2 regions of the Rhodococcus sp. 06-1460-1B genome follow, and region 1 is predicted to be linked to the other one. Evidence: predicted binding sites of a transcription regulator. Region 1 holds the regulator's gene; the other holds the start of a gene.
What was found. The regulator LexA, encoded in region 1, represses DNA repair genes until DNA is damaged. The targets are predictions, from matches to a motif close to CGAACANNTGTTCG.
Positions count from the first base shown of each region.

Region 1 (6,210 bases):
CGTGTCATCGCCGAAATTCTCGGTGTGCCCGAGCCGGGTGTTCCCGTGCCGGCCGAACCGTCGGTACTGTTCGCCGACGACCTGGCACCCGCCGACACCGCGGGCCTCGACCCCACCCTCATCGTCGGCCTCGCCACCTCACTGGGCGGTCCGACCAGTCACACCGCGATCATCGCGCGGCAGCTGGGGATTCCCTGCATCGTGGCCGTCGCAGGCCTCGACGACATCGCCGCCGGCACGCATGCATCCGTGGACGGAACCAGTGGACGCATCGAACTGGAACCGGATGCCGACACCGCCCGCGCGGCAGTCGTCTCGGCCAGGGACGAATTGGACCGAGTGTCTCGGTGGATCGGGCCGGGCGCGACGTCCGACGGACATTCCGTCGATATCCTCGCCAACGTTCAGGACGGTGCCGGTGCCCGCGCAGCGCGCTCCAGCGCAGCCGACGGGGTGGGATTGTTCCGAACCGAACTGTGCTTCCTGGACCGCGATTCCGAACCGACCGTCGACGAGCAGGCGGAGATCTACGGCCAGGTCCTCGACGCCTTCGCCGGCAAGAAAGTCGTCGTCCGCACCCTGGACGCCGGCTCGGACAAGCCCCTTCGATTCGCCAACCACCCCGACGAGGCCAATCCGGCGCTCGGCATCCGCGGTATCCGTATCGCCGAAGCCGACCGCGGCATTCTGTACCGCCAGCTCGACGGCATCGCCGCGGCAGCGAAGGCGACCGATTCGTCCCCGTGGGTGATGGCACCGATGATCGCCACCGCGCAGGAGGCACAGGACTTCGCCGCGGATGTGCGCGAACGCGGACTGACCCCGGGCGTCATGATCGAGATTCCCGCTGCCGCTCTGCTCGCCGAGCACATCCTCGAGCACGTGGACTTCCTGTCCATCGGCACCAACGATCTGGCTCAGTACACGATGGCCGCCGACAGGATGTCGGCGCAGCTGGCCGGTCTGACCGATCCGTGGCAACCGGCCGTGCTCGCGCTGGTGGCGCACACGGCGGCGGCCGGCGCGAAGGTGGGCAAGCCCGTCGGTGTCTGCGGCGAAGCTGCCGCCGACCCCCTGCTGGCCTGTGTGCTGGTAGGAATGGGCATCACGTCGTTGTCCGCGGCCTCCGCCGCCGTCGCCCACGTCGGGTCCAAGTTGGCGACCGTGACCCTCGATCAGTGCAAGGCCGCTGCTGCCGCTGCACTGAAGACCGACAGCACCGCCGCAGCCCGTGAGGCAGTGAGCGCGATCCTCGGGTGACGCAATAGTCTCTTCCCATCATGAGAACTATGGGTTGGACGCTGCACGGAAACGGACGAACCGTCGACGCGGGGGCGGTGGTCGCACCGGACGAACGGTTGTCGTGGCCACGCACTGTCGGCATCGGGATGCAGCACGTCGTCGCGATGTTCGGGGCCACACTGTTGGTTCCGACCATCACCGGTTTCCCGGTCTCGACGACGCTGCTGTTCTCGGGCATCGGCACCGCGCTGTTCCTGATCATCACGCGCGGGCGGGTACCGAGCTACCTCGGGTCGTCGTTCGCCTTCCTGGCCCCGCTCGGTGCGACCGCAGCAGACGGACCCGCCGCGCAGCTCGGTGCCGTTCTGTGTGTCGGCGTCGTGTTGGCTGCGATCGGCTTCGTCGTGAAGTTCGCCGGAGCGCGAGTGCTCGACGCAGCGATGCCGCCAGTCGTCACCGGTGCGGTGGTCGTATTGATCGGACTCAATCTGGCCCCTGCCGCGACGACCTCGTTCGAGGCGCAACCGCTCGTCGCGGCCGTCACCCTGGTGGCGATTCTCCTCGCGACGGCCGTCGGTCCCGGTCTGGTGGGTCGGCTCGGAATCCTGCTCGGTGTCGTCGTGGGCTGGGTATTCGCTGCCGTCACCGGCGGTATCGCGCAACCACGACTCGATGCTCTGAGCGCCGCGAGCTGGATCGGGTTACCCGAGTTCCGTGGCCCGTCCTTCCAGCTGTCGGTGATTCTGGTGGCGCTGCCGGTGGTGATCGTCCTCGTCGCCGAGAACGTCGGACACGTCAAAGCCGTCGCGGCGATGACCGGAAAGAACCTCGACGATGTCGCCGGTGACGCTCTGATCGCCGATGGGTTGGCGACCACCCTCGCCGGGGCCGCCGGTGGATCGGGAACCACCACGTACGCGGAGAACATCGGCGTCATGGCCGCCACCCGCGTGTACTCGACCGCCGCCTACTGGGTTGCCGCGATCACCGCGATCGTGTTGGCGTTCTCGCCCAAGTTCGGTGCGCTGATCTTCACCGTCCCGGACGGTGTCATCGGTGGAGCGACACTCGTGCTCTACGGACTCATCGGACTGCTCGGCGTTCGAATCTGGACCGATGCCAAGGTGGATTTCACCGATCCCGTGAACCTCACCGTCGTCGCCGCCGCACTCGTCGCCGGAATCGGCGACCTGACGCTCTCCGTCGGATCGGTCGAACTCGGTGGTATCGCGTGGGGATCGCTGGGCATCCTCGTGGGATACCCGATCGTCTCGGCGTTGGCCCGAGGGAGAACGACTCGACGACGCTAGCAGGGGCGGTCACGGATCGCGCGCGTTTTGGTCATCGACCCTCGGTGCACCGCGAACGTACTGTTGAACCGTGACGTCAGTCGCACCGACGACCGCGCTGTGACACCCCTTTCTCGCGGTCGACGACGGTGCGCACCGAACAAGGAGACCCGCGTGGAACGCACACTTTTCGAGCCCGAGCACGAGCTGTTCCGGGAGTCGTACCGGAAGTTTCTCGAACAGCACGTAGCCCCCAATCACGCGAAGTGGGAAGAGCAGAACATCGTCGACCGCGGCGTCTGGGTAGAGGCCGGCAAGCAGGGCTTCCTCGGGACTGCCGCACCGGAGGAGTTCGGCGGCGGCGGCGTCAAGGACTTCCGCTACAACGCCATCGTCACCGAGGAAACCACCCGCGGCGGCTACAGCGGCATCGGCTTCACCCTGCACAACGACGTCGTCGCGCCGTACTTCATCGAGTTGGCCAACGACGAGCAGAAGCAGCGGTGGCTGCCCGGATTCTGCTCCGGTGAGCTGATCACCGCGATCGCCATGACCGAGCCGGGTACCGGTAGCGACCTGCAGGGCATCAAGACCAAGGCCGTTCGGGACGGCGACGACTGGGTACTGAACGGCTCGAAGACGTTCATCACCAACGGCATCAATGCCGATCTGATCATCGTCGTAGCGTGCACCGACCCCGAGAAAGGTGCCCAGGGCTTCAGCCTGTTGGTCGTAGAGCGCGACATGCCCGGATTCGAGCGTGGTCGCAACCTCGACAAGATCGGCATGAAGGCCCAGGACACTGCGGAACTCAGCTTCACCGACGTTCGGGTTCCTGCCGCCAACCTGCTCGGCGAAGAAGGTATGGGCTTCATCTACCTGATGCAGAACTTGCCTCAGGAGCGGCTCTCGATTGCCGTCGTCGCCGCTGCGGCCATGGAATCGGCACTGGAGATGACCATTCAGTACTGCCGTGACCGCAAGGCATTCGGTAAGTCGATCGGAAAGTTCCAGAACACGCGATTCGTGTTGGCGGAACTCGCTACCGAAACCACCGCCACCCGCATCATGGTCGACAAATTCATCGAACTGCTCAACGACGGCAAGTTGACCGTGCAGGAAGCTGCCATGGCCAAGTGGTGGACCACCGAGAACCAGGTCAAGCTCATCGACCGGTGCCTTCAGCTGCACGGTGGGTACGGCTACATGAAGGAGTACCCGATTGCCAAGGCGTACATGGATTCTCGGGTACAGACCATCTACGGCGGCACCACGGAGATCATGAAGGAGATCATCGGTCGCGGACTGAATCTCTGATTCTTTCCATCGTTCAGGACCGAAGAGAAGGGCCGCAGCATCTGTGCTGCGGCCCTTCTTCGTTGTGTCCGAACAGAGTTCAGAGCTTGCGCATCACGGTGACGACCTTGCCGAGAATGGCGGCATTGTTGCCCGGGATCGGCTCGAACAGTGGGTTGTGCGGCATGAGCCATACCTCACCCTTGGAACGCTTGAACGTCTTGACCGTGGCCTCACCCTCGATCATCGCCGCGACGATGTCGCCGTTGTCGGCCACGGACTGTTGACGCACCACCACCCAGTCGCCGTCACAGATCGCCGCGTCGATCATGGACTCGCCGACGACCTTGAGCAAGAACAACGATCCCTGACCGACCAACTCGCGGGGGAGTGGGAACACGTCCTCGACGGCTTCCTCCGCCAGAATCGGTCCACCCGCGGCGATCCGTCCGAGAACCGGCACGAACGTCGGCGTCGGCAACCGATCCTGCTCGTCGGACGCTGCCGAACCGTCCACCGCCGCCGCGGCCTGGTCGGCCTGCACCTCGTCCAGTCCGCGGACGTCCACAGCGCGAGGGCGGTTGGCGTCGCGCCGCAGGAACCCCTTGCGTTCGAGGGTGCGAAGCTGATGTGCGACGGACGACGTCGACGTCAGGCCCACGGCATCGCCGATCTCTCGAATGCTGGGTGGGTATCCGCGCTCGGTGACCGAGGCCCGGATGACCTCCAACACCTTCCGTTGGCGCTCGGTGAGCCCTGCACTGATGTCGGTGCCCACCTCCATGGCCTTCGGGGTCGGCTCGGCAGCCGGCTTTCCGGCTGCAGCCTTGCCGACCGTCGAGGATCCGGCTCGCGTGGAACCAGCTTTCGTGGAACCCGTCGTACTGGAACCGGTGATGGACCTCGTCGAGGTCTCGTCCTTCATGCTGTCGGCCTCCTGCTGATGCGGCTGGATTCGGTCTACGCGGTATCGATCCACGCGGACTGGAGTTGATGATGTCGACTCGTATGGCGTGTGGTTTCTGACACGAATCTAGCGTGTATCAGCTGTTGAATCAAACATCTGTTCGACTCGTGTCGCGTTTTCTACAGACTTTGTCGGAGGCGCGTGATAGAACTTCGAACAAGCGTCCATCGAACGCCTGATCGAACAATCGATCCAACGAGCGAAGACGAGGTTCCGATGACCATCACCACCGATCGTCCCACCACTGCCGGTATGCGTTCGCGATCCGGTGTCGTCGAGCGTCGTCGGCGCTCGCGGCCCGTGTTGCAGAACCACGCGCGTCGGACGCAGAACGGCCCGTGCTTGCCTGTCGTGGACGAGTCCTGGACCGACGTCACCGATCGTGAGATGGCGGATCGAGACTTCGACGACACCTCGGCCCATTTCGCGAGCCAGACCGTGCGCCCACGCTCTCTCGTTCTGTGGATGTTGGCTGTGGTCGTCGTGGCCGGCGGTCTGATCGGCATCGCGAATCTGAGCGCGACCACACCCGACGCGTCCACTCAGCCCGCCGGCGCGGTCATGGTTCACGACGGAGCGCTCGTCGAGTACGCACCCAGCAGATGACCACCGGCACCATGGTGCCCAGCGTGGCTGAGTATCCTCGAAGACTGCCCCGACGCGCACGTTCGTCGTCGGAGTATCGGCTACGACGGAGGCTCCCTCATGCATTGCCCGTTCTGCAGGCACCCCGACTCACGCGTGGTGGATTCGCGTGAAATGGACGAGGGTCAGGCAATACGGCGACGCCGGTCCTGCCCCGAGTGCGGTCGACGCTTCACCACCGTGGAGGCTGCCGTGCTCGCCGTCGTGAAACGCAGTGGTGTGACCGAGCCGTTCAGTCGGGAGAAGGTCGTCAAAGGAGTTCGTCGCGCCTGCCAGGGCAGAGACGTCGACAACGACGCGCTGAACCTGCTGGCTCAGCAAGTCGAAGACAATATTCGCGCGGCCGGTTCGGCCGAGATTCCCAGCAACGAAGTGGGCCTGGCCATTCTCGGACCGCTACGCGATCTCGACGAAGTGGCCTACCTCCGTTTCGCATCGGTCTACCGCTCGTTCAGTTCGGCAGAGGACTTCGAGAAGGAAATTCACGAACTCCGCAAACATCGAGAGTCCGCCGACGTCGAGTGAACCGCGGGCCGATCAGCGAGACTGATCGGCGATCGCCTTCTCGATGCGCTTCTCCGATACCGGATACGCGGTACGAATTCCCTGCGCGAACAGCCCCACCCGCAGCTCCTCGATCATCCAGAACAGCTCCTGCACACCCGGGCTGTTCTTCCTGCTCTCCGGAACCGAATCCAACAGCCGCCCGTACGAGCCGTACACCCGGTCGAGAACGTCCATCGCCGCAGCGTCGCGGCCCGCGCTGCTCGG
Region 1 is NZ_NOYS01000018.1:15,804-22,013, reverse strand. It holds gene ptsP (phosphoenolpyruvate--protein phosphotransferase) at 1-1,260, shown strand, start outside; gene CH268_RS06115 (uracil-xanthine permease family protein) at 1,281-2,552, shown strand; gene CH268_RS06110 (acyl-CoA dehydrogenase family protein) at 2,706-3,848, shown strand; gene lexA (transcriptional repressor LexA) at 3,928-4,611, opposite strand; gene CH268_RS06100 (hypothetical protein) at 5,011-5,400, shown strand; gene nrdR (transcriptional regulator NrdR) at 5,500-5,964, shown strand; gene hrpA (ATP-dependent RNA helicase HrpA) at 5,977-6,210, opposite strand, start outside.

Region 2 (6,210 bases), on a different contig from region 1:
TGTACACGGATGTTCTTGCCGGCGGTGCGACCCGCGTGTTGGAAGCGGGAGCCGGCACCGGAAAAGCCACCGTCGCGTTGGCCGAACGTGGCGCTTCGGTGGTTGCGGTCGAGCCGGATTCGGGTATGGCCGAGGTGATCCGACGCCGCACCGAGAACATGGACGTCGATGTTCGGGTCTCCCGGTTCGAGGACTTCGTCTGCGCGCCGTCATCGTTCGATGTCGTCGTGGCTGCTCAAGCGTGGCACTGGGTCGACCCCGATCGAGGAGCCGCGGTGGCGGCTCGTGCGTTGGTCCCCGGGGGATCACTTCGGTTGTGGTGGAACATGCCCGGTCAGCTCGACGGCCCGGTGTGGGAGTCGGTACGCGCTGCGTACATCGCCACCGAGCCGGACGCCGCACCGCTGTTGGCGCACTCCCTCGGCGTGCAATCCGAGACCGCGGTACCCCGCGCGGCCGGCTTCGGCCCCTGGTCCACGTCGACGTACGAGTGGGTTCAGCGTTACTCCGCGGACGAATTCTGCGCGATGGCCGCGACATATTCGAGTCACCTGATTCTCACCGACACACGTCGGCAGGAAGTGCTCCGAGCGGTTCATGGGGCTATCGACAGCCACGGCCACCTGGATTATCAGTACGTCACGCAGATGATGACGGCGACTCGAGGCTAGGCCACCGTCGTGGTGCAGACGACGAATTGCCGTGCTTCGTAGGCGAATCCGCCTTCGGGGCAGTCGTTGGGGTCCGCGGTACCGGTCTTGATCTCGGTGACCTTCTCGACGCTCGTCGCGCTGGGGTCTGCGCAATCGACGCGGGCGGGCTCGTCCATTCCGGTACTCGGCACGCTCATGCAGCCGTCGATCACCCAGTCGACGTCGAGGCACAGTGCGCCCTGCTCGACACCGTTCAGAGTCTCGTAGTACGTCTGATTGACGTCGGTGGGGCACTGCTCGTTCTCTGCGGCTTTGGCGATGACCTTGTAGTTGGACTCCATGCTGCCGCATTCGGCGTTGTCGATTTCGGCGGCCGTCATCGTGCCACCGAGCTTGACGCACTGGCCGATCTCGACGTCGATGTCGGTGGAGCCACCGGCGTCGATGCCTTCCTGGCCGGACACGTTGTCGGTGGTAGTGGGGGCTGCGGAGCTGCTGGAGGCGGTGGTGTCTGCGGCAACGGCGGTGCCGGCGTCGGACGACGAACAGCCCGCGGCGAGCATCAGCGTGAGGGCTGCACCCGCGGCGAGAAGGCCTCGAGATAGTGCGTGCATCGTGGCATGACCTTTTGGACTCGTCCAGGCGAAGGAGCATTCCTTCGTCGGCAGCCCCGCGGGCCACCGATGAAAGATTCTCGACCATCCGGGCGGTTTTGCAAAGTCACGAACGGAACACGATGCGCGCCACCCACTTGGTGTTGTGCACACCGGGAAGCGCGGGAACGATGACACGTGCCGGGTAGCCGTGATCGAGCGAGATATCGACGCCGTTGACTTTCAATGCCAACAGTGAATCGGGATGGAGCGCTTGAATACCCTGCAGCACAGCACGACCGAATGGGCCACCCTGTTCTATCGAGATGACTTCCGCGGACCTGGGTGCGGGTACACCTGCCAATGCTGCGAGTTCGGCCAACGGAACGCCCGTCCAACTCTGCGTGGTCGACCATCCTTCGACACAGGCGATGGGAAGTTCGGCGGTGTGCTGAGTCATCGACAGCAGCCTGCCGCGGGAGAGAACCACCGGTTCCATGTTCTCCGAAGTACTTTCGACGGACAGTGTCCAGTCTGCGCCCGTCTGTTCTTCGGTGACCCCGGCCGCCTCGGCAGTGCGATTGATCTGAAAGTCGTTGGGCCCGTCGCCGTACGACCGTCCCCGCGGAAGGAGAATTGCTGCCTTGCGTAGGACGCCGCCGACGGTCTGCCCCACCGTCAACACGGCCACGAAACCCATTCCGGCGGCGACCAATCCGATCGCACCGCGTCGGCTCATGGTCTGGTGTGGCCGGCTCGGCGCTTCGTTGCGGGCGCGCAAGACGTCCATCAACGATTCCGATCGAAGGGTCCGCCACATCAGCGGCACCTTGAGGCCGAGGTGCACCAGGAATCCGGCGATGAACACCCAGGCACCGAAGTAGTGAGCGGCGTAGAAGTCGAAGCCGAACACGTAGTCGTATTGGATGTTCAGCACGCCGGTCACGATCTCGAACAGCAGGCCTCCGACGAGTGCCAGCAGCGACAGTCGTTCGAGTGCATGTGCCGGCGACCGCACCGGCGGCAGTTCGACGAGCTTGGGCATCACCGACCAGAGCTTGGCGATGACGAGCGGGACGATGATCAGGCCCAGCCCGACGTGCACGCCCTGCGTCAGCTGGTACAGCCAGGCTGGGTTCGTCGGCCAGTCGAAGAACGGTAAGCGCAACCACCCGACGGCACCTGGTTTGGCCTGGCCGAACTGCGGCCCGTACGCGCTGTAGGACAGTAGGCCCGTCAGAATCACGATCGGCAGCGCAACGAGCAGCACCGCGCCGAACACCGACGTCAACCACGTGCTGCGCAGCGGACTGCGAAAGCGCGCGAGCGGGTTGGGTGCGTCGGCCATGTATGGCATTCGCTGCCCGACCCGTCCCGGATGTGTGGAGGCGAGTTCCCCTTCCTGTTCCGAACCGCTCATGGCCACACCCACTTTCCGTCGGATCCAGCATCTGCTGCTCAGTATCGGGCCCGTGGGCGAGAAAGCAACCCCGACGACGTCCCCGCGGGGACGGGTGCGTCGGTTTCTCGCCGTTCTTGTCGGTGCCTCGTCGTACTGTTCGTCGAACATACATTCGACGAGTGGGGGCATTCATGGTCGAGATTGCAGACATCGAGACGGAGATATGCGCGCTGGCGGGCCAGATCGCGGCTGCATCTGCGCAGTATCTGATCCTGGTCGGTGAGTTCGATGCTCGACGTGGGTGGGCCGCGTGGGAGACGAGGTCCTGTGCGCACTGGTTGTCCTGGCGCGCGGGAGTCGATCTGCACACTGCCCGTGAGCAGGTACGGGTGGCCAAGGCGATGCGAGAGCTGCCCCTGATCACCTCTGCGTACCTGAGCGGCACGGTGTCGTACTCGAAGGTGCGCGCGATGACCCGTGTCGCTACTGCCGACAACGAAGCGTCACTGTTGCAGAAGGCGCTCGATGCACCCGCCGCGCACATCGAACGTCTCTGCCGTGGTCTGAAGAAGGCGATGAGGCCGACCAGGGGCAACGGTGTCGACCTCGATCCGTGTGTGGGACGGTGGCGCTGGGACGACGAGGACGGCTCGCTCGTGGTGACGGCGCGCTTTCGGCCCGAGGACGGCAAGCGATTTCTGGCCGCCGTGACCAGGGCCGAGTACGAGCGCACTCGCACGGAGGTGGAATCCGAGGGTGACCGGTCGGCCCCGGCACCGCCGAACCCCGCCCCTGCGCTCGTCGCAATGGCGGAGATGGTGTGTGACGCCATCGATTCGCCGGTCGTCTCACCTGCCGCGGAAGTGTTGGTACACCTCGGAGACAGCAGCGAAGCAGGGTGCGATCATGCTCATTTCGACGACGGACCTGGTCTGGACGACGAAACTCTCGCCCAGGTGTTGTGTTCGTCGGTCATGCGAGTCGTCGGTCACGGCCGGCTGGGAAAAACTGTGCGGTGGAGTACCACGGCCAAAGCTCCGAGTCGAACCCAGTTGCGTCAGTTGATCATTCGCGATCGATGCTGCTCGGTGCCCGGGTGCGGGCGCACCCGGTTTCTGCATGCTCACCACGTCACCTACCGCTCGCGGGGAGGTGCGACGTCGCTCGACAACCTGGTTCTCCTGTGCGGCGAACACCATCGAGCACTGCACGACGGCTACTTCCTCATCGAATCCCTCGGCAACCAACGATTCACGTTCCGGCACCCATCGGGAGCAAAGATGGTTCATGCGCCGGCGCTGTCCGGAGACGCGGAGGTCCTCCGGCGGCAATATCAGCACATCGAACCCGACGCCATTGTCCCGAACTGGGGCGGGGAAGGCCTCGACCTGAGCTACGCGACCGACGTTCTGATCACCAACTGGCAGCAGGCTGCATGAAAAGGGGCCGTTCAGGGCAAGTTAGTGTGACGAAGAGACTCGGACAAGAAGCGGTGGGATATGAGCGTCGACAGATCGATGGCGGACGAACAGTCCTGGCCGGTGGAACAATGGCCGAGCTGTGAGGATGCGACCAGGCCGGAGAACGACCCGTTCTACGCCGCGCCCGAGGGCTACGAAACGGCTCTACCGGGGACGATTCTCAAGGTGAGGCCGGTCGAGGTCGCGATGTTCGGCCACGTGCGACAGCGAGTCGACGCATGGCAGCTGCTCTACCGAACCGCCGATCTGGGCGGTATACCGCAGGCCAGTGTGACGACGGTGCTGCGACCGCAGAATGGCGAACCGGTGTTGCTCTCGTACCAGTGCGCCATCGACGGCGTCGCGTCCTCGTGTTTTCCGTCCTACGCGCTTCGACGCGGCTCGAAGGCCCTCGGCGCAGTTCCCCAGTTCGAGTTTCTGCTGGTTCTGCATGCCCTGCGCCGCGGATGGACCATCTCGATCCCCGACCACGAGGGACCGGACGGACATTGGGGGTCGCCGCAGGAACCAGGATTCTGCACACTCGACGCGATCCGCGCGGCGCTGTCGTTCGAGTCGTTGGAACTGCACGAGAGCACACCCGTCGCATTGTGGGGATATTCGGGCGGCGGGCTCGCGACGTCGTGGGCCGCGGAGATGGCCCCCGAATACGCACCGGAGCTCGAGCTCGTCGGTGCCGCCCTCGGCTCCCCCGTCGGCGATCCGGGTTCTGCGTTCACCAGGCTCAACGCGACGCTGCACGCGGCTCTGCCGACGCTTGTTGTCGCGGGACTGCGACGCACCTACCCCGATCTCGATCGCGTGGTGCGTCAGTACGTCAGCGAGGACGGAATGCGCATTCTCGATTCCGTCGAATCGATGACGACGGTTCGCGCCGTCAGGCGGCTGGCTCGGCACGATCTCGACAACTACATCGACATTCCGCTTGCCGACCTGCTCGCCCTACCCGAGATCGTGCAGGTGTTCCAGGACATCCAGCCCGGTCGCACTGCGCCGTCGGTGCCGCTGCTGGTCGTGCAGGCCGTGCACGACCAGATCATTGCCGTCGACGACGTCGACGGCCAGGTCGATCGGTATCTCGAAGCCGGCGCACACGTGACCTACCTGCGAGATCGGCTGAGCGAGCACCTGTCGCTGCATCCGCTCAGTGCGCCCCTGACCCTCGACTGGCTGGCCGATCGCTTTGCCGGCCTTCCTGTTGCCGAACCGGCGACCAGAACGGTGTGGTCGACGGCGTTCTCGTTCGCGGCTGTACGGGGCTTGATGTCTCTGACCTGGACAACCGTCCGAGCATTGACCGTCGGCGTCAGGGCGTAGCTACTCTCGGTGCGATGCAGCGAACCTGGGTACGGATTCTCACCGGAACGATCGCGACGCTGGGCATCGTCACCGGACTCGTCGCGATGGGGGCGTACTACACCGACACCCGCATCAACGTTCTGATCGCGCTGGCATCGTTCGTTCCCCTGATGCTCGTCGCCGTCGTGGTCGGTGCCGTCGTCGCGCTGATCGGTAGGCAATGGATTCTGGCGGCGGTGTCCGCGGTCGTGTTGGCAGCAGCCGCAGTGGCGTACGCACCTCTGTACGTGGCCGACGCGGCATCCCAGGACGAGGCGAGCGGCGATGCCGTCCGGCTGCGGGTGATGCAGGCCAACCTGATGGTGGGCAGCGCCGATCCGTCGGTGGTCGTCGGATCGGCACGCGACAACGCCGTCGACGTCGTGACGATCCAAGAGCTGACCGATGCGTCGGTGCTCGGGCTACGGGATGCCGGCATGGAGCAACTCTTTCCGTACAGCTACCTGCGAGCGTTGCCGACGGGTGGCGGAGGTGCCGGAATCTACAGTCGCACACCGCTGTCCGACAACCGCGAACTCGCCGGCTACGGGCCGGTGAACCTGGCCACCTCCGTCGACGTTCCCGGATCGGAGCCAGTGACGCTGCTGGCCGTCCATCCCGGCCCCGCATACGTCACCCCGGCCGATATCTGGACCGCCGAGTTGGACACGCTCCGTAGCGATCTCGAGGCGGTGTCTGCGAGCGGTCCCGTCATCGTCAGCGGTGATTTCAACACCACGTAT
Region 2 is NZ_NOYS01000006.1:270,086-276,295, forward strand. It holds gene CH268_RS03275 (class I SAM-dependent methyltransferase) at 1-671, shown strand, start outside; gene lppU (LppU family putative lipoprotein) at 668-1,267, opposite strand; gene CH268_RS03285 (molybdopterin-dependent oxidoreductase) at 1,374-2,603, opposite strand; gene CH268_RS03290 (HNH endonuclease signature motif containing protein) at 2,840-4,087, shown strand; gene CH268_RS03295 (lipase family protein) at 4,148-5,446, shown strand; gene CH268_RS03300 (endonuclease/exonuclease/phosphatase family protein) at 5,461-6,210, shown strand, end outside.
Region 2: CH268_RS03290 (HNH endonuclease signature motif containing protein) is a predicted target of LexA. The motif match lies at 2,810-2,823, and genes of this name have one in related genera.